One region of the Streptomyces sp. NPDC058620 genome, then DNA from elsewhere that is predicted to be linked to it. Evidence: riboswitches for the same ligand, from Rfam matches in the RefSeq annotation. Region 1 holds a riboswitch; each other region holds the start of a gene.
The links. A riboswitch is a leader RNA that binds a small molecule or an ion and turns the genes downstream of it on or off. The one in region 1 is predicted to bind cobalamin.
Positions count from the first base shown of each region.

Region 2: it holds a riboswitch for cobalamin, as region 1 does, so the genes downstream of both, ACFWSK_RS00395 (FecCD family ABC transporter permease) here and ACFWSK_RS25795 (CbtB-domain containing protein) in region 1, are expected to answer to the same signal.
Region 3: it holds a riboswitch for cobalamin, as region 1 does, so the genes downstream of both, ACFWSK_RS10985 (ribonucleoside-diphosphate reductase subunit alpha) here and ACFWSK_RS25795 (CbtB-domain containing protein) in region 1, are expected to answer to the same signal.

Region 1 is NZ_JBHXQO010000033.1:47,271-57,428, forward strand. It holds gene ACFWSK_RS25780 (SDR family oxidoreductase) at 1-644, opposite strand, end outside; gene ACFWSK_RS25785 (GNAT family N-acetyltransferase) at 835-1,338, shown strand; gene ACFWSK_RS25790 (CbtA family protein) at 1,481-2,254, opposite strand; gene ACFWSK_RS25795 (CbtB-domain containing protein) at 2,281-2,496, opposite strand; adenosylcobalamin (AdoCbl) riboswitch at 2,500-2,647, opposite strand; gene ACFWSK_RS25800 (histidine phosphatase family protein) at 2,734-3,321, shown strand; gene ACFWSK_RS25805 (4'-phosphopantetheinyl transferase) at 3,350-4,045, opposite strand; gene ACFWSK_RS25810 (metallophosphoesterase family protein) at 4,042-4,998, opposite strand; gene ACFWSK_RS25815 (VOC family protein) at 5,233-5,619, shown strand; gene ACFWSK_RS25820 (DUF6480 family protein) at 5,724-5,945, opposite strand; gene ACFWSK_RS25825 (ATP-binding cassette domain-containing protein) at 6,059-8,332, opposite strand; gene rpmG (50S ribosomal protein L33) at 8,509-8,673, shown strand; gene ACFWSK_RS25835 (type B 50S ribosomal protein L31) at 8,703-8,957, shown strand; gene ACFWSK_RS25840 (CobW family GTP-binding protein) at 8,957-10,111, shown strand.
Region 2 is NZ_JBHXQO010000001.1:84,220-94,377, reverse strand. It holds gene ACFWSK_RS00415 (phosphotransferase family protein) at 1-741, opposite strand, end outside; gene ACFWSK_RS00410 (hypothetical protein) at 1,241-1,906, shown strand; gene ACFWSK_RS00405 (ABC transporter substrate-binding protein) at 2,081-3,103, opposite strand; gene ACFWSK_RS00400 (ABC transporter ATP-binding protein) at 3,131-3,904, opposite strand; gene ACFWSK_RS00395 (FecCD family ABC transporter permease) at 3,904-5,013, opposite strand; cobalamin riboswitch at 5,114-5,261, opposite strand; gene ACFWSK_RS00390 (AraC family transcriptional regulator) at 5,308-6,051, opposite strand; gene ACFWSK_RS00385 (MFS transporter) at 6,106-7,263, shown strand; gene ACFWSK_RS00380 (hypothetical protein) at 7,273-7,482, shown strand; gene ACFWSK_RS00375 (ATP-binding protein) at 8,046-9,227, shown strand; gene ACFWSK_RS00370 (roadblock/LC7 domain-containing protein) at 9,224-10,069, shown strand; gene ACFWSK_RS00365 (DUF742 domain-containing protein) at 10,062-10,158, shown strand, end outside.
Region 3 is NZ_JBHXQO010000008.1:15,820-25,977, forward strand. It holds gene ACFWSK_RS10965 (D-Ala-D-Ala carboxypeptidase family metallohydrolase) at 1-128, shown strand, start outside; gene ACFWSK_RS10970 (GlxA family transcriptional regulator) at 203-1,183, opposite strand; gene ACFWSK_RS10975 (hypothetical protein) at 1,265-1,477, shown strand; gene ACFWSK_RS10980 (ribonucleotide-diphosphate reductase subunit beta) at 1,474-2,490, opposite strand; gene ACFWSK_RS10985 (ribonucleoside-diphosphate reductase subunit alpha) at 2,490-4,892, opposite strand; cobalamin riboswitch at 5,033-5,169, opposite strand; gene mctP (monocarboxylate uptake permease MctP) at 5,246-6,880, opposite strand; gene ACFWSK_RS10995 (DUF3311 domain-containing protein) at 6,877-7,131, opposite strand; gene ACFWSK_RS11000 (GntR family transcriptional regulator) at 7,394-8,158, opposite strand; gene ACFWSK_RS11005 (sugar ABC transporter substrate-binding protein) at 8,445-9,740, shown strand; gene ACFWSK_RS11010 (carbohydrate ABC transporter permease) at 9,864-10,158, shown strand, end outside.

The sequences.
Region 1 (10,158 bases):
TCCAGCGGCGCCTGGGCTGCCAGCCGCGCCACCGTCTCCTCGTCCTTGCCGTCCAGGAACAGGGCGGTCGCGGTCGGTCCGGGCGCGACCGCGTTGACAGTGATGTCCCGGCCGCGCAGCTCGCGGGCCAGGATCAGCGTCATGGCCTCGACGGCACCCTTCGTGGCTGCGTAGGCGCTGTAGCCGGGAAGGGACAGGGACAGCACGGAGCTGGAGAAGTTGATGATCGCCCCGCCCTCGCGCAGGCGCCGCGCTGCCTGCTGATCGACGACGAAGGTGCCGCGGATGTTGGTTCGGTGCATCCGGTCCAGGGCGTCCAGGTCCGTGTCGACCAGCGGGGCCAGCGTCATCACACCTGCGGCGTGGACGACCACGTCGACTCCCCCGAACGCTTCCTCGGCGGCGTCGAAGAGGGCGGTGACAGCGACTTCGTCGGCCACGTCGGCCCGGTACGCGAAGGCCTCGCCGCCTTCGGCGACGATGGCAGCGACTGCGGCTTCGGCCTCGGTGAGATTGCCCGCGTAGTTGACGACGACGGCGAAGCCGTCCGCCGCGAGCCGTTCGGCGCTCTGGCGGCCGATGCCGCGCGAGCCGCCGGTGACGACGGCGACCCTGCGGCGGGTGGGGGTGGCCTGCTCACTCATCACGCTGCTCCCTGCTGGAGGGGACGGCTGCCTGCGCCACCCCGGGTAATCAACGCTAACACCAATAACGTAGCGTCGCTACCCTCCTGTCGGTAGCGATGTTATCCAGCAGCGATAACCCACCGGCATCCGTCCTCCGCCGCGCATATTCGGATGCGCTCAGCCCTCACGCCGTGATACTCCGCCAGTCATGGATGACCTTGTGACGACACGCCTCACGCTCCGCCTGATGAGTCCCGCCGAAGCAGCGGACATAGTTGCGGGCGAACCGGGGGCCGACGCCCGGTGGGCCCCGGGGTACCCCACCGACGGGGACAAAGGCGGTGCGCGCCGCTACCTCAGCACGTGCGAGACGTCCGGGGACCCCCGGCCGTTCGGCTCCTTCGAGATCAGGCGGCGGGAGGACGAACAGGTGATCGGTGGGCTGGGATTTCACGGCGTACCCGATGAGAACGGTCAGGTGACCATCGGCTACGGTCTGGCCCCCGGCGCCCGGGGGAAGGGGTACGCCTCCGAGGCGCTGCGCGCCCTGCTGGAGTTCGCCCGCTCGCAAGGCGTCGCATCCGTGCGGGGCGACGCGAACCTCGACAACATCGGATCCCACCGCGTCATGACAGCGGCCGGGATGCGGCTCGTCGGGGTGGACGATCAACTGCATCACTACCTGGTCGACTGGACCGGCAAGGACGCATAGGGCACGTCGGCCCGCCGTCCTGCCGGCGTCCGGCGCCACGAACCGCGCAACCCGCCGGGCAGCGCCCGGCGGGTTGCGTAGCGAACGGATACGGCTCAGTCAGGGGTGTCGAGGGACCGGTGGGCCGGTCACCTGCCACCGCTCAGGTCACCGCCCCCGCAGTCCGGGACGCCGCTCCGGTGCCCGCGCGCGAGCTGTCCGCCTCAGGCTCCAGCAGTCGTTCGGTCAGATATCCGAAGACGAGACCGAAGCAGCCCCACAGCGTCGCCTGGATGGCGAGCGTGGACAGCCGGAACTGCCAGAGCAGCGTGGCCGGGAAGTCCTTGCCGACCTCGTTGAACGAGGGCAGGAAGGCGTAGGCGAGTCCGATGAGAAGGACGAAGCCGGCGAACGCGGCGATCGACGCGTTCCAGTTGCCCAGACGGGGTGCGAGCCGCTTGCCGATGATGACGGCGGCGACGGCCAGCAGCACGCTCAGCGCGACCATCAAGAAGAAGAGGGCCGTGCGCTGTCCGATGGTGCCGGGATCACCTACGGCCGGCGGGTTTGCCGGGTACTTCAGGAACGGCACGACGTACACCGTCAGCAGCGCGGCACCGGCGACGAAAGCGGCTGTGGCCCGGGGGCCGAAGTCGCCGATGCGGCCGAGCGCGTAGCAGAAGACGAGTGCGGCGATGCCGCCGACCGCCACGCCGAACACCAGGATGCCGGTGGCGAGGCCGCCGGTGGCCTGCATGGTGCGGCTGACGAGTTCCTCGCCGCCGCCGTGGTCGTGGTGGTGAGCCGCTTCCAGCGCGATGGCGGCGTCCACCTGGGACTCACCGAGGAAGTAGGCGACGACGAGGGCGAGCGCGCCCGCCACGAGGCCGGCCAGCATCCCGCGGACGAGCAGAGCTCTGACAGAGATGGAGTTCACGAGGTTGTCCCCTGCGTATCGGGTTCTCAGTGGCAGGGGAAACCGAGCAGGTGCCGGCCGTCGTGGACCCACTCGTGGACGCCTTCACCGGCGATGACCGAGATGGCCCCCTGCTCGGCGCCGACGAAGTACAGCAGGACGAGCATGAGAATGCCGAAGAACGCCGCCCAAGGGGCAAGGGCCTTCAGCGAGATGGGGGTGATGGCGGGTGCGCCGGTGGCGGGGGCAGCAGACTGTGCCATGGCAGAACCTCCTGTGGGAACACGCGTCCCGATCGTGGTGCCTCAGACGACAGTGCCGGGTCTGACTTCCCGTACAGGTACGAGTTCACAGTGGCGCGACCGTGCCGGATTCTCACCGGCTTCCGTCACACCGTCGTCATGGTCGTCGTGACCATACCGCTTGCGGCTGGGCACCGCCATGGTGCAATCGGCAGGGCGACGGGCCCCGACGGCCACACGTCACGTACGGAACAGGCCATGGTTCACGGAGTGGAGAGCGCGTTGACGGTACGGGTGATATTGATCTCGCCTGCGATGAATCCCGGTCTGCGAGAGGCCCGGTTCGAGGGTGACGCGCCCCTCGACGAGGCCGGAACACGTCGGGCGCGTGCCGCCGCGGGTGGCGTACCGGATGCGGACCTGTGCCTGAGCGGCGGCTCCGAGCGCTGCCTTCGGACCGCCGAGGTCCTCGGCCTTCAGCCCGTGTCCGAACTCGCCCTCGCCGACTGGGCCATGGGGCGCTGGCGCGGGAAGCGGCTGTCCGACGTGAGCGACAGCGAACCCGAGGCCGTGGCGTCCTGGCTGGCCGACCCGGACGCGGCCCCCCACGGTGGTGAGTCGCTGTCGAACCTGTCCGCCCGGGTCGGCGGCTGGCTCGACGGTCTGGAGGAGGGCAGCGGCCGGGTCCTCGCCGTCGTCGAGCCCGCCGTCGTACGCGCCGCGATCGTTCATGGACTCGGTCTGCCCTCGTCGGCGTTCTGGCGCCTCGACGTGCCTCCTTTGACCCGCACCGAACTCAGCGGACGCCAGGGGCGCTGGAACCTGATGTGTGGTCAGGCTCTTTGAGGCCGATACGTGTTGAGCCGGACGACCGTCAGGCGGGAAGTGTGATGGCCGTGGCCGCGATGCCGTCGTGAACCAGCCATCTGCCCGTGAGCACCGGAGGCATTCCGGGCGCGGTCCGCAACAGCGTCGCGGTGAATGTTCCTCCGGCCGCGGTCGCGGACGTACGGACGAACGTGATGTCCGCTTCGGTGAAGTCGAGTTCGGTCCGGGTGAGGGGGAACCACGTCTTGAACACGCTCTCCTTGGCGCTGAACAGCAGCCGGTCCCAGTGAACGGCCCCGGTCCCGTCGGGCTCCGTGCCGGTTCTCCGTCCCGTCAAGTCGTCGTGCGACAGGAGCCGCTCCCGCTCCGAGGGGAGCGAGACGATCTCCCATATGCCGGAGGGCAGCGGCGCGTTGGGTTCGGCATCGACCCCCAGGCCACGGAGGTCCTCCGCCCTCGCCAGCGCTGCCGCACGGTAGCCGTCGCAGTGCGTCATGCTGCCGACGAACCCGGTGGGCCACAGCGGCATTCCTCGGTGACCACGCAGTACGGGAGCGGGCGGCAGGCCCAGAGCGGCCATCGCCCTGCGGGCGCAGGCGCGGGCCGCGGCGAATTCGTGGCGCCGTTTCGCCACACTCGTGGCGACCAGTGCCTCTTCCTCCGGGAACAGGGTTCCGGCGGGTGCGTCCTCCTCACAGGTCGCCGCGCTGGCCACGTACGGAGGGAGGAGCCGGTCGATCACGATGCCTCTCCCTGCCCGGCGGGCGCCGGTCCGTCCGCGTCGGGCGGCGTCCCGGTCTGCGTGCCGGCCCCGTCCTCGTACGGCAGGATCTGCCGCAACAGCCCACGGGGGTGGCCCAGTTCGCGCCACTCCCTGGGATAGCCGATCGAGACTTCCTCGAAGCGCACCCCGTCGTACCAGGTCGTACGGGGAATGTGGAGATGGCCGTACACAACGGCCGCCACGTTGAACCTGCGGTGCCAGTCGGCTGTGAGTTCGGTGCCGCACCACTGGGCGAACTCCGGGTGCCACATGACGGATGTGGGTTCCCGCACCAGTGGCCAGTGGCCGGCGAGCACGAGGGGGATGTCCGGGTCGTGTGCGGCCAGCCGCTGCTCGGTCTGCGCGACCCGGGCCCGGCACCAGTCGTCGCGGGTGGCGTACGGGTCGGGGTGCAGCACGAACTCGTCGGTGCATACGACGCCCACTTCGTGGGCGCGAGCCAGGGACTCCTCCTTGGTCGTCGTGCCCGGGGCGCGGAAGGTGTAGTCGTAGAGAACGAAGACGGGTGCGACCGCCACCGGCCCGTCCGGCCCCGGCCAGCGGGGGAAGGGGTCCTCGGGTGTGGAGACGCCGAGCGCTCGGCACACCTCGACGAGGTGGTCGTACCGCGCCTGGCCTCGAAGCGCCACGGCGTCCCTGTCGATCGTCCAAAGTTCGTGGTTTCCCGGCGTCCACACGACGTGGGCGAATCGGCTCGCGAGCAGTTCCAGCGCCCACGCCACGTCCTTCACCTGCTCGGCCACGTCACCCGCGACGATGAGCCAGTCCGCATCCGACATCGGGTGCAGCGACTCGACGATCGGCCGGTTGTCGGCGATTCCGACATGCAGATCGCTGACGGCGAGGAGCCGGCCCGCTCCGTGCGCGGGGTGCGGGACCGGATACTGGGCGGGGTCGCTCGGAGAGCTCATGGACGCGTTTCCCGATCTCGCGGCGGATACGTGAGCCTGTTCCACAGGTACGGCGTTCGTTCGAATTTACCGTCTCACGGGTGACCGTGACCACGCTTTCGATCTTCCCGGTTCGTCGGGTCGGCGGGCCTCCGGCCGAGCGGGCCGCGTGCGGACCACCGGCCCGGGTTGCCGACGGACAACTCGGCGCGGAGAGCCGTCGGGGCGGCCGGGTACCGGCGTAGGGTCACGTTCATGGTGCATGTACTGAGCAGCCGGGTGTTGCTGCGACCTCGTGACCCTCAGATCTCGCGGGATTTCTACGGGGAAGCTCTCGGTCTCGCCGTGTACCGCGAGTTCGGCACCGGGCCGGAGCGCGGCACGGTCTACTTTCTCGGCGGTGGCTTCCTGGAGCTGTCCGGAAGATCGGACGAACCGCCGACCGCGAGCATCCGCCTCTGGATGCAGGTGGCCGACTGCGAGGCCGCGTACCAGGAACTCGCGAGCCGTGGCGTCCACGTCCTTCGCGCACCGCTGCGGGAGCCCTGGGGTCTGATCGAGATGTGGATCGCCGATCCGGACGGTCACCGCATCGCACTCACCGAGGTGCCCGACGACCACCCGTTGCGCTACCGGCCCTGACGTCGGCCGCACGCCGGCCATCGTGCTCCTGCGGCACCCGCCCCGCCGTCGTCCACCCGCTACACACGGTCAAGCGTACGGACACGGCGGGTGTTCGGCACAGGTCATATGAGGATGGCGTAGACGAGGAAGAAGGCCGCCACCACCACCGCGAGGGCAAGGATGGCGATGAGAGGTCCCATCGCCCATCCCCTGGGTGGTTCGTTCCACGGCCCCGCCTCCGACGTGCTGCTTTCGCCCGGGGGCGTGTCGCCCGTAGGGACACCCCCTCCGGGCTCCAGGCCGGGCGTGTTGCGCGGGTCCGGGTCGGGATTTCCAATGCTCATACCTCTTCACGTACCCATATGGACGGGAATACACCGAATATCCGGTATCTTCCTTGAGCGGCCGCACGGAGAACGGGGCCCGCGCGGCCGCGTGTGGGCCGCCGGCGTACGGCTCAGGCCGCGACGTAATCCCGCAGATGCCGGGCGGTGAGGGTGTCCCCCGTCGCGACGAGGTCTGCCGGCGTCCCTTCGAACACCACGCGGCCGCCGTCGTGCCCGGCCCCGGGTCCGAGGTCGATGAGCCAGTCCGCATGGGCCATCACCGCCTGGTGGTGCTCGATGACGATCACGGTGTTGCCCGCGTCCACCAGCCGGTCGAGCAGCGCGAGCAACTGGTCCACGTCGGCCATGTGCAGACCGGTGGTCGGCTCGTCGAGTACGTACGTCGCCGCCTTCTCGGCCATGTGGATGGCCAGCTTGAGGCGCTGGCGCTCCCCGCCCGAGAGCGTGTTGAGCGGCTGCCCGAGCCTGATGTATCCGAGCCCGACGTCACGCAGCCGCCCGAGGATGGTGTGCGCCTGGCCGGAAGGGAAGAAGTCGCGGGCCTCCGCCACCGACATTCCCAGCACCTCGCTGATGTTCCTGCCGTCCAGCGTGTAGGTGAGGACCTCGGGGGTGAACCGCTTGCCTTCGCACTCCTCGCACACCGATGCCACGCCCGCCATCATGGCGAGGTCGGTGTAGATGAGCCCGAGGCCGTTGCACTTGGGGCAGGCACCCTCCGAATTGGCGCTGAAGAGAGCCGGCTTGACGCCGTTGGCCTTGGCGAAGGCCGTGCGGATCGGATTGAGCAGTCCCGTGTACGTCGCCGGGTTCGAGCGCCGCGAGCCACGGATGGGCGACTGGTCGGCGACCACGACGCCCTGCCCGGCGGGCAGGCTGCCGTGGATCAGTGAGCTCTTGCCCGATCCGGCGACCCCAGTGACCACGGTCAGGACACCGAGCGGGATGTCGACGCTCACGTCCTGGAGGTTGTGCTTGTCGGCGCCTTTGATGGACAGCTGCCCGTGCGGTCTCCGCACGGCGTCCCGGAGGCCCGCCCGGTGTTCCAGATGCCGCCCGGTCAGGGTGCCGGAGGCGCGCAGCCCCGGTACGTCTCCGCTGAAGCAGATGTGTCCGCCGTCCGTGCCCGCGCCCGGTCCCAGATCGACCACATGGTCCGCTATGGCGATCACCTCGGGCTTGTGCTCGACGACGAGCACGGTGTTGCCCTTGTCGCGCAGCCGCAGCAGCAACGCGTTCATCCGCTGGATGTCGTGGGGGTGGAGGCCGATGGTCGGCTCGTCGAACACGTAGGTGACATCCGTCAGGCTGGAGCCGAGGTGCCGCACCATCTTCACCCGCTGGGCCTCACCGCCGGAGAGCGTGCCGGAGGGCCGGTCCAGACTGAGGTAGCCGAGGCCGATCTCGACGAGGGAATCCAGCAGATCCCGCAGACCGGCCAGCAGCGGGGCCACACCCGGGTCGTCGATCTCCCGCACGAACAGGGCCAGATCGCTGATCTGCATGGCGGAGCACTCCGCGATGTTCACCCCGTCGATCGTCGACGACAGAGCCGCGGCCGTCAGCCTGGTGCCTCCGCAGTCGGGGCAGTCGCAAAAGACCACCGCGCGGTCGACGAAGGCCCGGATGTGGGACTGCATGGCGTCGCGGTCCTTGCTGAGCATGGTCCGCTGAACCTTCAGGAGCAGGCCCTCGTACGTGAAGTTGTTGCTGCCCACCTTCACCTTGACCTGCGGCTTGTGGAGGAAGTCCGCCCACTCCTGCTCGGTGAAGTCCTTGAGCTTCTTGTCCGGGTCGTAGAAACCGGAGTGGGCCATGATCTGCCAGTACCAGGAGTCCACCGCGAAGTTGGGAACGGTGATGGCCCCCTCGTTCAGCGACTTCTCCCGGTCGACCAGCTGGTCGATGTCGATGTCCGACACCTGCCCGGCCCCTTCGCACCGCGGGCACATGCCTTCCGGCAGATTGAAGCTGAAGGCTCCCGACGTACCGATGTGGGGTGTGCCGAGGCGCGAGAAGACGATCCGCAGCATGGTGTACGCATCGGTAACGGTGCCGACGGTGGAGCGGGAGTTGGCCCCCATCCGCTCCTGGTCCACCACGATCGCGGCACTCAGATTGTGCAGCGCGTCGACATCGGGCCGCCCCAGGCTCGGCATGAACGACTGGACGAACGCGGTGTACGTCTCGTTGATCAACCGCTGGGACTCGGCGGCGATGGTGCCGAAGACGAGTGAGGACTTCCCGGACCCCGAGACGCCCGTGAACACCGTGAGCCGACGCTTGGGGATGTCGAGCGACAGGTCGGCGAGGTTGTTCTCCCGTGCGCCGCGCACCTGGATGACGTGGTGGTTGTCGGCTGAAGTCGTCTCAGGAGTCGTCATGGGGGCGAAGGTATCCGACACCACTGACAGTCGGCCCTGATCCCGGCGCCGTCCGCCGCGGGCCCCTGGCGTCGGCGCGGCACGCCGGACGTGCGGGCGGAGTCGGCGTGAGGCGCGCAGACGCGGGGAAGAGAACCCTTTTTGAACATGGAAATCATTCCCATATAGTGTTCGTCATGGCTCGCGACGAACTACGCCCGATCATCAAGCTCCGCTCCACCGTCGGCACCGGCTACACCTACGTCACGCGCAAGAACCGGCGGAACGATCCCGACCGGCTCGTGCTGCGCAAGTTCGACCCCCTCGTCCGCCGTCACGTGGACTTTCGCGAAGAACGCTGATCGCCCGTCCCTATCCGAAGGACCTCACGATGAAGCCCGGAATCCACCCCTCGTACGGCCCCGTCGTCTTCCGCGACAAGGCCGCAGACTTCGCCTTCCTGACCCGCTCCACCCTCACCAGCGAGCGCACCGTCGAGTGGGAGGACGGCCACACCTACCCGGTCGTCGACGTGGAGATCTCCTCCGCGAGTCACCCCTTCTACACCGGCACCGCCCGGGTCCTGGACACCGCCGGCCGGGTGGAGCGGTTCGAGCGCCGCTACGGCAGCCGTGAGGGCCGGTGATGGAGCGCGACCAGAAGCTGCCCGTCGTCATCGTCGGCGGTCTGCACTCAGATGCCCGGCGCGAGGTGGTGGAGGGACTGCTCAGGGGTGTCCCGCACAGCGTCGCGCTGCACCACGATCTGACAGCGGCCGGAAAGGGAACCGTGCGCCGGTCGGTACGCGACTCATCGGGCGAACATTCCAGCGGCGAGGCGCCACTCGTCAACGACTGTGCCTGCTGCGCGCTCAGATCGGACCTGATTCCTGAACTGGAACGCCTTGCGACCAGCGCACTCACCTCCCTCGCCGTCCTCGAACTCTGGGACTCCGTCGAGCCGAAGGCCATGGCCGAGGTGATCGCCGTTCACGGAGCGGGATGGGCCGAGGTGAAGAGCGTCATCACCGCGGTCGATCCGGCCCTGGTGCTGCCCTACCTCGACAACGGCGACGACCTCGCCGAGGCCGGGCTGGCCGCGGCGGCAACCGACCACCGCACGGTCGGGGACACCTGGGCCCGCCAGTTGGAGTACGCGTCCGTCATCGCCCTCGTCGACAGCGCGGAAGCGGACGACGAGGACCGGGCGTTGATCGGACAACTGCACCCCACGGCCCGGCAGGCTGCGGCCGGATCCGACGCGCTGACGGCACTCGCCCTGGCCGGGTTCGACGTGGAGGCGGCGAACGCCGCTCAGCACCCCGCCTGTGCGCTTCTCCCCCAGGACGCGGAGGAGTCAGGGGTGAGCACCCTCGTATGGCGCAGGCACCGCCCCTTCCACCCCGAGCGCCTGTACGCGGCGCTGGAGGATCTGAGCTGTGCGGCGGCCCGCAGCCGGGGCCGCTTCTGGCTCGCCGACCGGCCCGACACACTCCTGTCCTGGGACGCGGCCGGTGGCGCCCTCTGCGTCGAGAACACCGGTCCTTGGCTCGCCTCACTGCCGGACGCCGCCTGGGACATGGTGCCGCCCTTCCGGCAGGCGGCGGCCGCGCTCGACTGGCACCCGGTGCACGGCGACTCCTGCCAGCATCTGGTCTTCGTCTCCCCCGGGCTCGACCGCGACGGCCTCACCACGTTGCTGGATTCCTGCCTGCTCACCGACGCCGAGTACGAGGCAGGACGCGAGGCGTGGCGGAGCCTGCTGCCCGCGTTCGACTCACTGCTGGACCCGATCCACTGACCGTCCCGAATCGCCGTCAGGTCGCCATCGCTGTCAAGAACGCGCGG
Region 2 (10,158 bases), on a different contig from region 1:
ACCGTGCAGAAGAGCCAGCGCCGTCGAGCAGTGGGCCACGTCAAGATCGGCCGGTCCCCAGGACGTCTCCACCCAGTCGACGACACCGGTGATCTCCAGCGCGGAGCCCCGGCCGCTGAAGAGCACATTGCCGGGGTGGAAGTCCCGGTGCAGAAAGCAGGGCCGGTAGTCAGGAGGATCGCGCCGGATGATGTCCACCGCGCGCCGCCACACGTCCGGTCGTGCGGTGGACGCGGGCAGCCGCACCCGGTCGGGCGAGGTCCATGCCTCGTACACGCGCGGTCGGGCCTCGACGGGCACGCGCACCCGGTGGATACGGGCGAGTTGGGCGGCCAGGAGACCGGTCCGCGCCCCCGCCTCCTCTTCGTCCAGCCGCACACCGCCGGGCAGCAGCGACATCAGCAACGACGGGTGGTCGCAATGCGCCGCCGTCGCGTCGACTCCCGCGAACACGGCGGCCGGCACGTCGGTCGGCGCGAGCAGACGCAGGATGTCCGCCTCGCGGGTGAGCAGTCCCCGCGCGTGCCGGACGTAGAAGGGTGTGACGAATGACCTCAGTACGAACCACTGCGGCTCTCCCGCCCCACTGAGACGCAGCCGCCTCATCTGCGACGTCCATCCGCCGCGCAGCCGTTCGGTGGTGTCGATGCGACGCCCTCCGCCGGCACGCTCCTCCACCCAGGCCCGCGTGCGGTCGTCAACGCCCGGGCCCGCAACCGCCCCACGCCCACCCGCAACCATGCGGTCAACCTATCGACCGGCCCGGCCCCTCGTCAGGCGGATCCCGCCCCGCCTCGGAACCGCCCTGCCCTGACCGGGCGCGACTGCGCGGTGCACGGGCGGGCGAAGTGGCCGCACCACGAACCAGGAGTTTCGTGGACCTTAACGAGAAACAGCGGAAGCGATAACGCAGGACAACGGTTGTTCGAGAGTCTCCGAAATACCGTCAATTCGTTGTCCTGGAATAACCTTCCGCCGTTACGCTGAGGCCGCTTCGCCGAGTGGCGTGGCGGCTGCCGAAGCGCCCAGGGAGGGGCGCTGACCGCAGTTTCCGGGGGTGTGGGGGGAAAGTTCATGGATCGCGTCGCCATGCGGAGGAACACGTCCCGGCGTGCGCGAAGCGGCTGTCGCCGTTGTGCCGTGAATTCCTGAAAAGGCAACCGGAAGCCCCTGGGCGGGCCCGGTTTCTCGCTGCCCCCGGAATCCGTTTGACGAAAGGTAAGGAATACCTGTGCGACGCATAACCTCCGTCCTTCTTTCTCTGAGCGCCCTGGTGGCGGCCTCCGCGATGACCGCACCCGTGGCCGGAGCCGCCCCGCAGGCCGACCGGCCGGCCGCGGTACCCAGCGGGTGGGAGGCAGTGGACGGCGCCGAACTGGCGCGGATCGCCGGGGAGGCGGAATCCCTGCGGGCCCCGTCCGCCACCGGTGAAGGGCTCACCACCTCGGCCGAGGAGCCCGAGCTGCTGGCCATGCAGTCGGTCCGCAACGGGCGGTTCACCGCGACCGAGCTCAACTACGCCGCCCCCAACACCGGTGTGCTGCGGGCTCGTTCCGCCGCGTACGGCGGCGCCTGGGAGGGATTCGCCTTCGAGTGGGACGCGACCACCGAGACGTATGCCCTGAAGTCTCTGGCGAACAACCTCTACGTGGCGGTCGAGAAGAACTTCACCGGCAGCGCCCAGAACGAGCTGCGGGCCCGCTCCACCAGTGCGGGCGGCTGGGAGCGGTTCGTCGTGTACTACAACGAGGACCTGGGCCACTGGGCGCTCCAGTCCACGCTGAACGGGCTGTTCGTCACCATGGAGAACAGCTACACCGGATCGCTGCAGTACGTACTGCGCGCCCGCTCCGCCGACATCACCGGCGCCTGGGAGGAGTTCGTCCTCCACGACATCAGCGCCTGACGCCCGTGTCTCCGCCACCCATCGGTGCCTGTGCGCCGGTGGGTGGCGGTGGGCCGACAGCCGGAGCCGACGAGCGGCAGTGACCGCTCAAGCGGCGTCACCCTCTGGTGCGACCGCTTCAACGTCTCCTTCGGGGCGGCCGGGCTCTCCCCTGTCCGAGCGCCGGGCCCCGGGTCACGAGGCGAACTTCCTCAGCTCGGCGGCCAGGGAGCTGATGGCTGCGGGATTGCGCGGGCTCTCCACCAGGTCCACGTAGTCGAGGACGACGATCCGGTCGTTCTTGATCGCCGAGACGTTGGCGAGCGGCTTGTAGGACTTCAGGAACTTCCGCTTCTGGTCCGCGCTGGTGTCGCCGTAGTCATTGATCACGATCACCTCGGGGTCGCGGTCGACAACCGTCTCCCAGCCCACCGTCGTCCAGCTGTCCTTGAGGTCCTTCATGATGTGGTCCCCGCCCGCCTTGGTGATGATGTCGTGGGGCCCCGCGAACGCGCCGGAGGTCAGCGGCTTGTCCTGCCCGTCGTCGTAGAGGAAGACGCGCGGGCGGTCGGTTCCCTCGGCGGCCTTCGCCTGTGCTGCGGCGACCTGCTTCCGGAACGACGCGATGAGGGTGTCGGCCCGGTCCTCGACATCGAATATCCGCCCCAGATTGCGCAGGTCGGTGTAGAGCGCGTCGAGCGGCGCCATCACCCCGCGCGCCTTGCCCTGCCCGTTGCGGCAGGACTCGCTCAGCAGGTAGGAGCCGATGCCCACGCGCTGCAGTTCGGCAGGGGTGAAGCCCTCCCCCTCGTTGAAGCCGTAGTTCCAGCCCGCGAAGACCAGGTCGGCACGGGCGTCGAGGACCAGTTCCTTGTTGATGGTCTCCTTGGAGAGCCACTCGGTCTTCTGGTAACCGCCCTTCCAGGGCACGGAGGTGAGATCGCCCTTGTCGTCGGGCATGACGTATCCCGCCATGTGGTCCTCGAGACCGAGCGCGAACATGATCTCGGTGATGCCGACGTCGTTGGTGACCACGCGTTGCGGGGCCTTCTCGTAGGTCTTCCTCTCACCGCAGTTCTCGACCGTCACCGGATAGTGGCTGCCGGCGGCTCCGGAGCCGCCCTTCCGGTCGCCCTGTGAGGCGACCTCCGCTCCGCAGCCGGTGAGGGCCAGGGCGACGGCGAGCGCGAGTGCGGCGGGTCGTACGGGGTTCGTCATGGTGACGGGGACTCCTTGGGACATCGGTTACGCGGCGAGGAGACGGTCGAAGAGCAGCTGGATCGCGCCGGTCTCCGGGTGCGGTACGCGGTGCGCCCGTACGCCGAAGACCTCGGCCAGCAAATCGGGTGTGAGGACGTCGTGCGGAGGGCCGGAAGCGACGATCCGGCCGCCGTCGATGACGTGGATGAGATCGCAGTGGAGTGCGGCGAGGTTGAGATCGTGCAGCGCGGTGAGAACGGTCAGCCCGCTCTCGCGCACCAGGGCCAGCACCTCCAACTGTTGTGCGATGTCCAGGTGGTTGGTGGGTTCGTCGAGGACCAGGACCCGGGGCTGCTGGGCCAGCGCGCGGGCGATCAGCACACGCTGCTTCTCACCGCCGGAAAGGGTGAGGAAGCCGCGATCGGTGAGGTGGCCGGCGCCGACTCCCGCCAGCGCGGCCTCGCACGTACGCCGGTCCTCCTCGGTGGTCCGGGCCATGGACCGCTGGTGCGGCAGCCGCCCCATCGCCACGACCTCGGCGACCGTGAAATCGAACTCGGTGACCGCCTCCTGGGGAAGCGCGGCCAGCCGGCGGGCGCTCTCGCGCGCGCTCATCGCGGAAAGGTCGTCCTCGCCGAGCCGGACGGTGCCGGCCGAGGGGCGCAGGGCTCGGTAGACGCACCGCAGCAAGGTGGACTTTCCGCTGCCGTTGGGCCCGACGAGGCCGACGAACTGCCCTGTACCGGCGCGCAGTGTGACGTCGTCGACGAGTCGCGCGCCGGCGATCTCGACCGTCAGTTCATCGATGTCGATCCGCATCACGCGCCTCCGAACGTGTAGGAGCGGCGGCGCATGAGCAGGACGAAGCAGGGAACACCGATGACCGCGGTCAGTACGCCCACGGGCAGTTCGGCCGGTGCGAGCACCACACGGGAGAGGATGTCCACCCAGATCAGCAGGACGGCGCCGGCGAGCGGTGCGACGGCGAGGAGCCGGCGGTGGTCCGCGCCGACCAGCATCCGTGCGGCGTGCGGGACCATCAGGCCGACGAAGCCGATCGCACCGCTCACCGCGACGACGGCCCCCGTGACGGCCGCGGAGACGAGGAAGAGCTCCTTGCGCAGCCTTCCCGCGTCCACGCCCAGCGCTGCGGCGGTCTCGTCGCCCATGGCGAGGGCGTTCAGCCGGCGCGCCGACCATGCGAGGTGGGCGAGGCCGGCGAACACGGCGGTCGCGGCGATCGGCACGGATGCCCAGGTGGCTCCGCCGAGGCTGCCGAGCATCCACATCATCGCGGAGCGGGCCGCCTCGCCGCGCTCGGCCGCGAACACCATGAACGTGGTCACGGCCGAGAAGCCGTAGTACATCGCGGTGCCCGTCAGTACGAGCCGCAGCGGGGTCAGGCCGCGATCGGTGCGGGCGATGGCGTACACCAGCACCATGGCCAGGAGGGCGGAGACGAAGGCCGCCGACGACAGGGCCCAGATGCCGAAGGCGCCGAACGCGCCGAAGATGAGGACGGCGTTGGCGCCGACGGCCGCGCCGGAGGAGATACCGAGGACGAACGGGTCGGCCAGGGCGTTGCGGACCATGGCCTGCACGGCGACGCCGATGGCCGAAAGGCCCGCCCCCACGACGGCAGCCAGGACGGCTCGCGGGAAGCGCAGTTCCCAGACGATGGTGTAGGCCGCGACCTGGTCGGGGGCGATGGTTCCGCCCGTCAGCCCGGCCCAGAGATGGCGCACCACCTCTCCCCAGGAGAGCCCCGAGGCCCCGGTTCCGGCGCCGAGGACGAGGGAGACCGGGAGCGCGATGCCCAGGCAGGTCAGGAGCAGTGGCAGTGAGACGCGCTTGGGGGGCGCGGGCCCGGCGCCGGTGGGGGCGGCGAGCAGCGGTGCGGCGGGTATGCGTTCGAGCGATGTGGCCACGGGCGGGTCGCTTTCGCCTCGGGCCGTGCGCCTACGTTCCAAAGGAGCAGCCCGGGACTCGGGGCCCCTGCGCAGCACCTCTCGCAGTCCACGGCGAATTGACAGGAGCCATCACCACCGCGGGAAATCGGGCTTACGGAGACCTGTGTGGGCTCCGCCTACCGTTGCGGGTCAGCGCCGGACTTCGACCGGACTTCCCCCGCGGGGCGCATGCAGCTTAGCGCGGAACGGTTCGGCTACGTCGGGAACAAGGCACTACCCGCGGTCCACGTGGTGCGACCGGGCTCCCGGCGCTCAGCCCCTGGGATGTGTGCCCGGCGTGTGGCCGAAGGCGCGGCGGAAGACGTCGATGAAGGCGCTGGCGGAAGACCAGCCGCAGAGGTGCGCGACCGCGGTGACGGGCGTGTGACAGGCCAGCAGGACCAGTGCGTGGTGGAGCCGCGACTGGGTGCGCCACTGCGGGAACGTCATGCCGAGGTCGCTGCGGAACAGCCGGGACAGCGTGCGGTCGCTCGCTCCCACCTCACGGCCCAGTTCGGCGAGGGTACGGCCGTCCGCCGGATCGGCGCACAGGATGTCGCACAGCGTCCGCAGCAGCGGCACGGTCGGTGTGGGCAGGTGCAGCGGCTCCTGGGGCGAGGCTCGCAGCTGGTCGAGCAACACCGCGCGCAGTCGGGCCCGTTCGGGGCTGTCGGCGCCCGGGGGGCGGGTATGGGCGACGATCAGTTCGCGCAGCAGGGGGCCCACGGCGAGCACGGTCGGCGTGTCCAGGGCGAGCGGGTTCTCCGTCCTGGGCAGCCCCACGAGGTGCAGTTCGAGTTCGCCGTGGGCCTGGTGGGCATGCACGGTGCCGGCGGGGATCCAGATGGCGCGGGTGGCCGGGGCGACCCACGAGCCCGCGTCGGTGGTGACGGCCAGCACTCCGCGTCCGGCGTAGACGATTTGGTGGTCGTCGTGCCGGTGGGCATCTATCGCGGCGCCGGGCGCCATCCGCTGGGTGCGGGTCGGGGCGACCGACGTGTGGCGGATGTTCGTCATTGCCTGGCAGATTATCGGAAGTGCGACACGGTGCCGGGATCCGATCATGACGGGGTGCGAAGAAAACCGTCCCTCACACTGTTGTCCGTCGGGCATGCCTGCGTCGACGTCTACCAGGGCGCCGTGGCGTCCCTGGTGCCGTTCTTCGTCGCGGAGCGCGCCTACAGCTATGCGGCCGTCTCGGGCATCGTGCTCGCCGCCTCCCTGCTCTCGTCCGTGGCACAGCCGGTGTTCGGTGTCCTCACCGACCGTTGGCCGATGCCCTGGCTGCTGCCCGTCAGCACACTGCTGGGCGGTCTCGGAATCGCGCTGAGCGGGGTGAGCGGCTCGTACGCGCTGACCCTGGTGTTCGTGGCGGTGTCCGGGGTGGGCGTGGCCGCCTACCACCCCGAGTCCGCCCGGGTGGCCCGGATCGTCAGCCGGGGCAGTCACAGCGGGATGGGCTGGTTCTCGTTGGGCGGCAACCTCGGCTTCGCGGCGGCCCCACTCCTGGTCACCGCCGTCGTCTCCGTCGGCGGTCTGCGCCTGACACCGCTCCTGGTACTGCCCGCGCTGGTCGGCGTCTCCCTGTGTGTGCCGGTGCTCAGGGCGCTGGAGCGGCGCCGGTCCGACGGAGGCGGTACGGCGGTGGCGGCCGGGCCCGACGACCGGGCGTCGTTCGTGAGACTGTCACTGGCCGTGGTGTGCCGGTCGGTCGTCTTCATCGGCCTGAGCACCTTCCTCTCGCTCTACGCCACGGAGCGCATGGGCGGCAGTGGGACGGCGGGCACCGCGGCGCTGTTCGTGCTCTATCTCGGCGGTGCGGCCGGGTCCGTGCTGGGCGGCGCGCTGGCCGACCGGTGGGACCGGGTCACCGTCGCGCGCTGGTCGTACCTGCTCGCTTCCGGCTCCGTCGCGGGCCTCGTCCTCGTACCGGGCCCGGCGTTCTACGTGTTCGTCGCCCTGACATCGGCCGGCCTGTACGTCCCGTTCTCGCTGCAGGTCACGCTCGCGCAGGACTATCTGCCCTCGCGCGTGGGCACGGCCGGCGGGATCACGCTCGGTCTGACCGTCAGCATCGGTGGTCTGGTGAGTCCCCTCATCGGCAGCATCGCCGACGCGACGTCCCTGCGGACCGCGCTGGCACCCCTGGCCCTGATGCCCGCGCTGAGCTGGCTGCTGTTCCGCACCCTGCCCGAACCGACCGTGCCCGCTTCACTGCGCAGCCCCTGATTCCGGCCGGTGCCGCCGCGCCCGCCGGGCCTGAAGGGAGGGCATGGGTTCCTCGTCGGGGACTGGATCAGCAACACCTTCGGCGGCACGGTCGCCGACAGTTCGAAGTTCGGCACAGCCGTCTCCGGCAACCCCGGCGCGAACAGGCCCACCCCCTGTCCGGGCGGCCAGGACGAGACCGGCACGACCGGCGCCTTCCCGGCGGCACCTTCGGCGTGACCGTCTTCGCCAAGGTGACCCTGCGGAAAATTCTCGGCCGCCTTCCGGTACGTCCTCGTGCCGGACCGGCCCCAGGAATTCGCGTGCCGCTCTCCCGCGGGTACACCAGCAGGAGCAGGAAGCGGCCGACCGGCCGTCCGCTGCCCGCACCGGCGTCACCCGAGGGGCGAGAAACAGCTACCTCCGGAGACACCGGTTGTCGAACGCGCAAGCGCATGTGAGAGATTGGCACTCCTCTTGTGAAGGCGCTTCAGCAACTCCGGGGGCCGGGGGCACAGTCGTGGCTACCGGTCGGGGACGGAGGCGAACGCCCTTCTCAACATGCTTGCTTGCAGGGCGTGTTGGCCGATATCGGGACCATGACCTGTCTCGATTGAAGGGAAGATTCCGGTGATAGCATCCGGGCATCTGTGATCTTGATCCACTGGATTCAGATGCTGATTTGCGATCGGCGGCCTGTTCCACGCGACAGCGGCCGCGGGCAGCGCCCGAGCGGCTGTACCGCGGCTCCTCGCGAGGTGCACCGGTCGCCGTCCGCCTGCCATGCGCCCGGGAAGGTTTCCATGATTCGAGATGCACTTGTGTGGTGCTTGGTCGCGGTGGCGGCGACAGCCGTCGTCGCGGTCGTGGCACTCGCCGCCCGCAATAGAGCCCTAGGGGCGAAGAAGCAACAGACCGAGGCCGAGCTGAGGCGCCAGCTCCACACGTCCGACAGTCAACTGCACGTTTCGCGTGCCGAGTTGCAGAGGTTCAGGAGCGAGCAGGACCGGACCCTCCGGGAGGCCAAGGAGGCGGCGGAGGAGAACACCAAGGCGGTCCTCAAGGGCGCCGCCAGCTTCCTGCAGAGTCTCGCGGCGGAGCAGACGACACTCCTGGACGGGATTCAGCGGACGTACGGCGGTCACGCCGTGCTCAGCGACCTGCTGGAGGTGAACCACGCCAACGCCCAGATGGCGCGCAAGGCCCAGGGCATCGCGGTCATGTGCGGTGCGCCGCTCGGCCGCCGCAACAGGCCCGCCAGCGTGTACGACGTGGTGCGCAGCGCCCAGGGGCAGATACGCAACTTCCACCGGGTCGCCATCATGCAGCAGACCGGTCTCGCGCTGAAGGCGTCCGCGGTCGCCCCCGTGGCCCTCGCCGTGGCCGAACTGCTTGACAACGCTGCCAGCTTCTCCCAGCAGGACGCCCCGATCGAGGTGACGTTCCAGCGGGTCCAGAACAACCTGTGCATCGTCATCGACGACGCCGGTGTCAGCATGAACGACGAGGACCGGCAGCGGGCCACCGAGCTGCTGTCCGGGGATGTCGTCCCCCGGCTGTCACAACTCGGGAACCAGCCGAAGTTCGGCTTCCCGGTGATCGGCCTGATCGCGCGTCAGTACGGCTTCAAGGTGGATGTCACCGGAGTCTCCCGGTACGGCGGCGTACGGGCCGTCGTCCTGCTGCCCGAGGAGCTGTGGACCATGGAGGAGACGCCGCCGGCCCAGGAGGCCCCCGTGAGCAGCATCCTGCGTGCCGAACGGCCACAGACCGGGACGACGCGCACGACACACGGTCTGCCGAAGCGCGGAGCGCGCCAGGCACCCATCGCGAGCGTGCCCGATCCGGAGGAGACCCGGCCGGTGTCACAGGCTCCCCAGGAGACCGGCCGCGCCTCCGGGCGCAGCCTGGGGGCCTTTCAGCGCGGCACGCTGTCAGGCCGCAACCTAGATGCCACGTCGCTCGAAGGGTCCGAAGACGCATGACCGCCGACCTGTCGTGGATGCTCGAGGACATCGTGCACAACGTGCCCCGTGCACGGCACGCCGTCCTGCTGTCCGCGGACGGCCTTCCTCGTGGGGCCACGGAGGGCCTGGCCGAGAAGGAGGTGCGTACCATCTCCGCCGCCATGGCGGGGATGCAGTCACTCAGCCGGGCCACGGCCCACTTCGCCGGGCCCGAGGAGGACCGGCAGTGGAATCAGACGATCATCGAGTTCTCCCACGGCTGGAGCTTCCTGATCGGCGCGGGGCAGGGGGCCTACCTGGCCGCCGCCGCGGCGCCCGATGTGGACATGCAGCAGATCTCCTTCCGTATGCACCGCCTGGTCGCCCGGCTGGGCAACAACCTCACCTCGCCGCCGCGGGTGAACACGGATGACGACGCCGGAACGCGCGGCACCGGCCCGGCCCGGCGTGAGAACACCGGCGCCCCGGGTTTCGTGCTCGCCGACCTCGACCAGGTGATCTCCGAGGTGCGGGGCGCCCGTCACGCCGTACTGCTGGGGGCCGACGGTCTGCCCCGCGGGGCGACCAGCGGGCTGAACAGGGACCTGGCGGACACGATCTCCGCCGCCATGACCGGCATCCACGCCTACAGCAGGGTCACCTCGCAGTTCGCGGGTGTCCTGGAGGACGCCGAGTGGCGGCAGACGGTCATCGAGTTCCAGCACGGCTGGATCTTCCTGATCGCGGCGGGTACCGGGGCCTTCCTGGCTGCCGCCGCCGAGCACGACTGCGACATCGAGGAGTTCACCACGCGCCTGCACGAAGTGATCCCCAAACTGACCACATCGGCAGCGCAAGGACAGGGAGCAGGCCATGCCTGACGAACCCGAGCTCGAGCTGGAACTGACGTCCCCGTTAGTTCCCCTCTTCGTGATCACGAACGGACGGGCGCTGCCCCCGGACCACGAGT
Region 3 (10,158 bases), on a different contig from region 1:
TCGCCAAGCAGGCCCGTAACCACGGCTTCAACGGGATTCTCGGCCCGGGCTACGCCGGTCACGGTGACCACGTCCACGTCAACCAGGGGCCCAGCCGCTTCTGGTCGGCGTCGAGCTGCGGAATCTGAGCCGCGTCACGACCGGTCGCACAGGAGCCCCGCCCGGGAGGAATCCGGGCGGGGCATCGTGCGTCCTGGGAGTCTCAGGCCACCTCGGGCACCGCGGCCGGGCCGCGGAAGGTCCGGCGGTAGGCGTGCGGAGTGGTGTCGAGCGAGCGCACGAACTGGTGGCGGAGCGCCGCCGCGGTACCGAAGCCGGTCCGGGCGGCGATCGTGTCCATGGTCTCGTCGGAGCTCTCCAGCAAGCGCTGGGCCAGGAGCACCCGTTGGCGCAGCAGCCAGCGGTACGGCGTGGTCCCCGTCTCCTGCTGGAAGCGGCGTGCGAAGGTGCGCGGCGACATGTGGGCCAGACCGGCGAGCTGCTCGACGGTCAGCTCCTGGTCGAGATTGCGTTCCATCCAGGCGAGCGTCTCGCCGACCGTGTCGCACGCGGCCCGGGGCAGCGGGCGCTCGATGTACTGCGCCTGCCCGCCGTCGCGGTGCGGCGGCACGACCATACGGCGGGCGACCGCGTTGGCGACCTCCTGCCCGTGCGCCTGCCGCACGAGGTGGAGCGAGGCGTCGATGCCCGCTGCCGTGCCCGCGGAGCTGATGACCGGGCCGTCGTCCACATACAGCACGTCGGGCTCGACGACGGCCAGGGGGAAACGGCGGGCCAGTTCGGCCGCGTGGCGCCAGTGGGTGGTGCAGCGGCGCCCGTCCAGCAGTCCGGCCGCGCCGAGCACGTACGCGCCGGAGCAGACGCTCAGCACGCGGGCGCCGCGGTCCACGGCCCGGCGCAGGGAGTCGAGAGCCTCCTCGGGATAAGTCCGGTCCGCGAAATGGCTGCCCGCGGGGACGGCGATGAGGTCGGCCTCGTCCAGCCGGTCGAGGCCGTACGGGGTGCTGATCGTGAATCCGGCGTGGGTCCGCAGGACCGGCCCCTCCGCGGAGACCACCGCGAAGTCGTGTACGGGCAGGCCCGCTTCGCTGCGGTCGAGCCCGAAGACCTCGCACAGCACGCCGAGTTCGAAGGGGTGTACCTCGTCGAGCAGGAGGACGGCGACGTTGTTCAGCTTGGACATGGCGACAGTGTGGCAGTAATTCGATGGTGTGTGACAGTCCTGCCACTGCCGGATTCTGTCCGGAGGGACGACAGTAGAGGCATGAACACATTCATGAACTACACGGGCATAGCCGCTCTTTTCGTCCTCGTCCTGCTGCCCGCACTGGTCGGCCTCGCCCGCGAACGGCGCATCGACCGCGAGCTGCGGGCGCCGGAACGGAACCAGGGAGCCGAACCGCCGCAGGCCGAAGGCGCCGCACGGCCGGTCGCGGCCACACGGCGCCCCTCCATCGGCTCCTGGGCCCGGGTCTAGAAGTCGTCGTCGAAGCCGACGGAGCCCTCCACGGCCACCTGGTACGCGGACGGCCTGCGCTCGAAGAAGTTCGTCAGCTCCTGGACGCCCTGGAGCTCCATGAACGAGAACGGGTTCTCGGAGCCGTACAGCGGGGCGAAACCGAGGCGGGTGAGGCGCTGGTCGGCTACACACTCCAGGTACTGGCGCATCGACTCGGTGTTCATTCCCGGCAGGCCCTCGCCGCAGAGGTCGCGGCCGAACTGCAGCTCCGCCTCGACAGCCTCCCTCAGCATGTCGGTGACCTGCTGCTGGAGGGCGTCGTCGAAGAGATCCGGCTCCTCCTTGCGGACCGTGTCCACGACCTCGAACGCGAAGTTCATGTGCATGGTCTCGTCACGGAAGACCCAGTTGGTCCCCGTGGCGAGGCCGTGGAGCAGACCTCGGGAGCGGAACCAGTACACGTACGCGAAGGCGCCGTAGAAGAACAGCCCCTCGATGCACGCCGCGAAGCAGATCAGGTTCAGCAGGAAACGACGGCGGTCGGCCTTCGTCTCCAGCCGGTCGAGCTTCTCGACCTCGTTGATCCACTTGAAGCAGAACTGCGCCTTCTCCCGGATCGAGGGAATCTCCTCGACCGCGTCGAACGCCGCCGCGCGGTCGTCCGGGTCGGGCAGGTAGGTGTCGAGCAGCGTCAGATAGAACTGGACGTGAACGGCCTCCTCGAAGAGCTGCCGGGACAGATACAGCCGCGCCTCGGGCGAGTTGATGTGCTTGTACAGCGTCAGTACGAGGTTGTTGGAGACGATCGAGTCCCCCGTCGCGAAGAACGCGACGAGCCGCCCGATCATGTGCTGCTCGCCGGGCGACAGCTTCGCCAGATCGGCGACGTCGGAGTGGAGGTCGACCTCCTCCACCGTCCAGGTGTTCTTGATCGCGTCGCGGTAGCGCTCGTAGAAGTCCGGGTAGCGCATGGGCCGCAGGGTCAGTTCGAAGCCCGGGTCGAGCAGGTTCTTGGTCTCGGTGGAGCTCATTACTGGCAGGCCTCGCAGGACTCGGGGTTTTCGAGGGAGCAGGCGATCGCGTCCGCGTCGGGGGCGGCCGCCTGTACGGGGACGGGGGCGGCCGACGCCGCGCGGGCGATCCGGGTCGCCGGGCGCGAGCGCAGGTAGTACGTCGTCTTCAGCCCCTGCTTCCAGGCGTACGCGTACATCGAGGAGAGCTTGCCGATCGTCGGCGTCTCCAGGAACAGGTTCAGCGACTGGCTCTGGTCGAGGAACGGCGTACGCGCCGCGGCCATGTCGATCAGGCCGCGCTGCGGGATCTCCCACGCCGTGCGGTACAGCGCCCGTACCTCCTCGGGGATCCAGGCGAAGCCCTGCACGGAACCGCTCGCCTCGCGCAGCGCCTCCCGGGTCCGCGCGTCCCACACGCCGAGCTTCTTCAGCTCGTCGACCAGGTAGGCGTTGACCTGGAGGAACTCACCGCTGAGCGTCTCGCGCTTGAAGAGGTTGGAGACCTGCGGCTCGATGCACTCGTACACCCCGGCGATCGAGGCGATCGTCGCCGTCGGGGCGATGGCCAGCAGCAGCGAGTTGCGCATTCCGGTCGTCGCGATCCGGGCGCGCAGGGCGTCCCAGCGCTCCGGCCAGTTCAGCTCGGTGCCGTAGTGGTCGGGGTGCAGCACACCGCGGGCGGTGCGGGTCTGCGACCAGGCGGGGAGGGGGCCGGAGCGCTCGGCGAGATCGCAGGACGCCTCGTACGCGGCGAGCATGATCCGCTCGGAGATCTTCGTGGACAGCGCCCGCGCCTCGGGGGAGTCGAACGGCAGGCGCAGCTGGAAGAAGACGTCCTGGAGGCCCATCGCGCCCAGGCCCACCGGACGCCAGCGCGCGTTGGACCGGCCGGCCTGTTCGGTCGGGTAGAAGTTGATGTCGACGACCCGGTCGAGGAAGGTCACGGCGGTGCGGACCGTGGAGTCCAGGCGCTCCCAGTCGATGTCGCCGTCGGCCACGAACGCGCCTAGGTTGACCGAACCGAGGTTGCAGACGGCCGTCTCGCCGTCGTCCGTGACTTCGAGGATCTCGGTGCACAGGTTCGAGGAGTGGACCACGCGGCCCGGCTCGGCGGTCTGGTTGGCCGTGCGGTTGGAGGCGTCCTTGAACGTCATCCAGCCCTGACCGGTCTGCGCGAGCGTACGCATCATGCGGCCGTACAGGTCCCGTGCCGGCATCGTCTTGCGGGCCAGCCCCGCCGCCTCGGCGGCGCGGTACGCCGTGTCGAAGTCGTCGCCCCACAGGTCGACCAGCTCGGGCACGTCGGCGGGCGAGAACAGCGACCACTGGCCGTCCGCGTCGACGCGGCGCATGAACTCGTCCGGAATCCAGTGCGCCAGGTTGAGGTTGTGCGTACGCCGCTGGTCCTCGCCCGTGTTGTCGCGCAGCTCCAGGAACTCCTCGATGTCCGCGTGCCAGGTCTCCAGGTAGACGGCCGCGGCGCCCTTGCGGCGGCCGCCCTGGTTGACGGCGGCGACCGAGGCGTCCAGCGTCTTGAGGAACGGCACGATCCCGTTGGAGTGCCCGTTGGTGCCGCGGATCAGTGAACCGCGGGCGCGGATACGGGAGTACGAGAGGCCGATGCCGCCCGCGTGCTTGGAGAGCCGGGCCACCTGGTGGTAGCGGTCGTAGATCGAGTCGAGCTCGTCCAGCGGCGAGTCCAGCAGATAGCAGGAGGACATCTGCGGGTGCCGCGTGCCGGAGTTGAAGAGCGTGGGGGAGGAGGGGAGATAGTCGAGCCGGCTCATCAGGCCGTACAGCGCGGCGACCTCGTCCAGCGCCTCCGGGGTGTCGTCCTCCGCGAGACCGGACGCGACGCGCAGCATGAAGTGCTGCGGGGTCTCGATCACCTCGCGGGTCAGCGGGTGGCGCAGCAGATAGCGGCTGTAGAGGGTCCGCAGTCCGAAGTAGCCGAACCGGTCGTCGGCGCCGCCCACGAGCGAGGCGCCGACCAGGGCGTCGAGCCGGGAGGCGTGGACCCGGACGAACTGGGCGGTGCGGTCCGCGATCAGGCCCTCGCGGTGGCCGACGGCGACGGAGGCGGAGAAGGAGACCGCGCCCTGGCCTGACGCCTCGTCCGCGATGGTGCGGGTGAGGAGGCGGGCGGCGAGCCGGGAGTAGGCGGGGTCCTCGGAGATGAGGCCCGCGGCGGCCTCGGTGGCCAGCGAGCGCAGCTCCGCCTCGTCCGACTGGGCATTGCGGCCGCGCAGCGCGGCGGCGGCGACACGGCCGGGGTCGGTGTCGGGCAGATCCGCCGTGAGGTCGGTGAGGGTCCGCAGCAGTGCGGTCCCCGGGGCGTCCGTGGACGTTGCGGTCCCGGCGGACCGGTTCTTCTCGGCGGACTCTGCTGCTGAAACCGGATCGGCTGGCGCGATGGTCACCGCGGTGCTCTCCCTCGCTCGGCTCGGGGCCGGCGGGGAACGGGGGCAGCCGGGCAGCGTGGGGCCCGGAGGCGGCAGCACTGCGTGCGGCGTCCACCGGCCCATCCGCGAGGCCCGGACGTCTCTGCGCCCGGTTCGGTCGAGCCGGGCGCGCTGCCGACAGGTCTTCGGACTTCGGATGTGCAAAAGCACACCGATCACACCGTTGCGGGACAGTTCCGGATTCGCACCGGATTCCCCTGCGGCGACAGCGAGCATGAGCATACATGTGGGGGCTGCCCGTCGAGGCAGCCCCCACATGTTGTGTCGTGTGTCCGGAGCCCGGCCGGAGTGCTGTCAGGGTGCCGTCATAGTCAGTGGCCGCCCGGCGCACCCACCGTGGCGGGCGGGAGCACCGTCTTGACGCCCGGGTCGCCCGCGTCCGCCGTGTAGTCGGACGGGGAGGTCTCGTCGATCCCGGCCGGTGCCTTCAGCGCGTTGAGGACGAAGGTGAGGACGACCACGACCACCACGTTCAGGACGAACGCGGTGAGACCGATGTAACCGATCTCGCCGATGCCCGGGATCTCCTTCGAGGAGCCGCCGAAGTGCTTCTGCGTCGGGCTGGCCACGCCGTACGCGGCGACCGTCCCGTACAGCATGCCGACCGCCCAGCCGGCGATCAGGGCCCAGCGGTGGAACCACCGGGTGAAGAGACCGCCGACCAGCGCAGGCATCGTCTGGAGGATCCAGATCCCGCCGAGCAGCTGGAAGTTGATCGCGACCGTCTTGTCCATCGTGAGGACGAAGGCGAGCGCACCCACCTTCACCAGGAGCGAGACCAGCTTGGAGACCTTGGTCTCCTGCGCCGGGGTCGCGTCGGGCTTCAGGAAGTCCTTGTAGATGTTCCGGGTGAAGAGGTTCGCCGCGGCGATCGACATGATGGCCGCCGGGACCAGCGCGCCGATGCCGATCGCGGCGAAGGCGACGCCCGCGAACCAGTCGGGGAACATGTTCTCGAACAGCTGAGGGATCGCCAGCTGTCCGTTGTCGACCTTGACCCCGGCCGCGATGGCCATGAAGCCGAGCAGCGCCAGCAGGCCCAGCATCAGCGAGTACAGCGGCAGGATCGTGGTGTTGCGGCGGATCACGTCGCGGCTGCGGCTGGAGAGCGTCGCCGTGATCGAGTGCGGATACATGAAGAGCGCGAGCGCCGAACCCAGCGCCAGGGTGGCGTAGCCCCACTGGCCCATCTCACCCGGGACGAGCGCACCGCGCGGCTTGCCGGTCGCCTCGTTGGTCTGGGAGAACGCCTCGCTCGCCTTGGCGAAGATGTCGTCGAAGCCGCCCAGCTTGATCGGGATGTAGATGATCGCCACGGCGATGACCAGGTAGATCAGCCCGTCCTTGACGAACGCGATCAGCGCGGGCGCCCGCAGGCCCGAGGAGTAGGTGTACGCGGCGAGCACCGCGAACGCGATCAGCAGCGGCAGGTCCCTGATGAACCAGTGCGTCGTCTCGCCACCGCCGACGCCCATCACGTCCAGCACCGCCTGGATGCCGACGAGCTGGAGCGCGATGTACGGCATCGTGGCGAGGATGCCGGTGAGGGCGACCGCCAGTGAGAGCCCCTTCGAGCCGAAGCGGCCCCGGACGAAGTCCGAGGTGGTGACGTACCCGTGCTTGTGCGACACCGACCACAGACGCGGCAGGAACGTGAAGATCAGCGGGTAGACGAGGATCGTGTAGGGGACGGCGAAGAAGCCTGCCGCTCCCGCCGCGTAGATCGCCGCGGGGACGGCGACGAAGGTGTACGCCGTGTAGAGGTCGCCGCCGAGCAGGAACCAGGTGACCCAGGTGCCGAACGACCGTCCGCCCAGCCCCCATTCGTCCAGGCTGTTCTCGTTCTCGGCCTTCCGCCAGCGGGCGGCCATGAAGCCGATGACCGTGACGGCCACGAAGAAGAAGATGAACACGGCGAGTGCTACGCCGTTGACGCCGTCCTTCATGCTGACGCACCTCCCTTGCGGGCGCGCTGGTCACGCTGCCACAGCGTGTAAGCGATCATCGTCAGCGCGGTCGAGATGACGACCCAGAGCATCTGGTACCAGTAGAAGAACGGGATGCCGATAAAGGTCGGATCGACCTTCGCGTACGAGCTCACCCAGAGCATCGCCACGAACGGCGCGATGAGACAGAGGGCGATAACCACCCGCACGGGTGTGATCGTTGGTCGTTTTTCGGCGGTGTTTTCGGGCATGTGGTGCTCCGTCCCCTCGCTGGTCACCGGTGTAATGCGCACGAAATCTAGGCGAGGGGTCCGTCCAGCGTCACCCCCTGTCCGCATTGCGGTAGTGCAACGGTGATGTCTCGGTGAGACTCACGAGCGAAGCCATGGTCCGGTTCACGCCCCTCGCCTTCTCGTGCACAGCGAACGGCCCCCGTGGGAGAGGTGATTCCACGGGGGCCGTTCGTCGTGCGGTCGCGACGGACGAGGTGGTCGCGACGGGTGGAGCGGTGGCTCAGTCGGTGGGCCGCTTCAGGCGGGCCACGAACTTGTAGCGGTCGCCGCGGTACACCGAGCGCACCCACTCCACCGGTTCGCCGTGTCCGTCGATCGAATGCCGGGACAGCATCAGCATCGGCAGGCCGACGTCCGTACCCAGCAGTCCGGCCTCGCGCGGGGTGGCGAGCGAGGTCTCGATCGTCTCCTCGGCCTCGGCCAGCCGGACGTCGTACACCTCGGCGAGCGCGGTGTAGAGCGAGGTGTACTTCACCAGTGAACGGCGCAGCGCGGGAAAGCGTTTGGCCGAAAGGTGGGTGGTCTCGATCGCCATCGGCTCACCGCTGGCGAGGCGCAGCCGCTCGATCCGCAGCACCCGGCCGCCCGCGGTGATGTCGAGCAGGCCGGCGAGCGCGTCGTCGGCCGTGATGTATCCGATGTCCAGTAGCTGGGAAGTGGGTTCCAGCCCCTGGGCCCGCATGTCCTCGGTGTACGAGGTCAGCTGGAGCGCCTGGGAGACCTTCGGTTTGGCGACGAAGGTTCCCTTGCCCTGGATGCGCTCCAACCGGCCCTCGACGACCAGTTCCTGGAGCGCCTGGCGCACCGTGGTGCGCGAGGTGTCGAACTCGGCGGCCAGGGTCCGCTCGGGGGGTACTGGGGTGCCGGGCGGCAAGGTGTCGGTCATGTCGAGCAGATGGCGCTTGAGCCGGTAGTACTTCGGTACGCGTGCCGTACGCGTACCCGCACCGGTCTCGTTCTCCGTACTGCCCCCGTCGGCACCCATGGCCCGCCTTCCCGCCTGCTGCGTTGCTGCCGTCACCGGCTCCTCCGTCTATCGCGGCTCACATGGTGGCACGGTCCGGTCACGGGTCGTCGCCCTCTCCTAGGTGTCGGTCCGATAACGGACGCGAGTGCACTTCTTATACACCCTTGACACCCCTAAAGGTCTAGGCCAAGCTCCCGGTACTGGTCTAAACCATTAAAGACCAAGTCCCAGCCCCACAGGCAGTACTCGTCGTACGTTTCCGCGGTGGGCGGGGGGTTGCTGGTATCCCTGAGGAGGGTGTGGCATGAAGCGCAAGCTCATAGCGGCGGTCGGCGTCGCGGCGATGATGTCCGGTATTGCGGCGTGTGGTGGGGACGGCGGCAACGCTTCGAAGGACCCGAAGGACCGCTCCGAGGAACTGACCGTCTGGCTGATGGTCGACGCGCAGAGCACCTGGCCGGAACTGGTCAAGGACGTCAACGCGCAGTTCAAGAAGAAGTACCCGAAGGTCAAGGTCAACGTCCAGTACCAGCAGTGGGCGGACAAGGCCAAGAAGCTCGACACCGCCCTCGGCGGCGACAAGTTCCCGGATGTCGTCGAACTCGGCAACACCGAGACGATGCAGTACATCCTGAACGGCGCCCTCGCCGAGATCGACCCGAAGAAGTACGACAACTCGGATACCTGGATCAAGGGTCTGAAGGACACCTGCACCTTCGAGGGCAAGCAGTTCTGCGTGCCCTACTACGCCGGTGCGCGTGTGGCGATCTACAACAAGGACATGTTCAAGGCCGGCACGGGCAGCGACGCGCTTCCGCAGACCGAGGCCGAGCTGCTCACCGCCCTCGACAAGGTCTCCGCCGAGTACGCCAAGAAGGACAAGCGCTTCTCGTCCCTCTACCTGCCGGGCCGTTACTGGTACGCGGCCATGTCCTACGTCGCGGCGTACGGCGGCTCCATCGCCGAGTACGACGAGGGTGCGAAGGAGTGGAAGGGCAACCTCTCCTCCGCCGAGTCCCAGAAGGGCATCGAGCACTTCATCAACCTGGTGAAGAAGTACAACAAGGCCGACATCACCAAGGACGAGCAGGACCACGCCAACGTCATGGCCAACGAGAAGGCGGCCCTGATCTACGGCAACGGCTGGGAGGCAGGCTCCGTCACCGACGGCGCCAACAACGGCAACCCGAAGCTCGAGGGCAAGATCGCGCCGGCCGGTATGCCGGGCCCCGAGGGCAAGGCGCTGCCGTCCTTCATCGGCGGCTCCGACCTCGCGATCACCGCGAAGTCGAAGGTCACGGACCTCGGTGCGGAGTGGGTCTCGCTCTTCACCAGCGAGAAGTCGCAGGAGGTGCTCGCCTCCAAGAACATCCTCCCGAACAACGAGAAGCAGCTCGAGCCGCTGAAGGCCAAGCCCGAGACGGCAGCCGTCGCCAACGCGGTGCCGGACGCCTGGTTCACGCCGATCGCGCCGGGCTGGACGTCCATCGAGAAGGACGAGGTCCTGGAGAACATGCTCCTGGCGATCCTCAAGGGCACCTCGGTGGCCGACGCGGCCAAGAAGGCCGACGACGAGATCAACGCGCTGATCAACAAGTAACGCGACAGGGCCTTCGGCTCTCCAGGCGGGGGCCCGGCACGCACCGGGCCCCCGCTTCCTTTCGTAGACGTATGCCGTGATCTCCGGGTGCAGCCCCCGGAATCCCGATGGAAGGTCAGCCACGTGACTGCCGCCGACACCAAGGCCGCCGGGCCGCCTCCGGTACCCGTACCACGTGGTCCGGAAGAGACCGGGCCGTCGTCCCCCGCGAACGACGCCATGCCGCGCGCCAGGAGGCAGCGGAAGAAGGGCGAACTCCTTCCGTACTTCCTGATCCTGCCGGCGATCCTCGCGATCGCCGCGGTGTACGTCTATCCGCTGATCAAGACCGTGATCATGTCCTTCCAGGACATGGGCCGGGCGGCCCTGTGGGGCAACGGCGAGACGCCGTGGGTCGGCTTCGAGCAGTTCACCAACA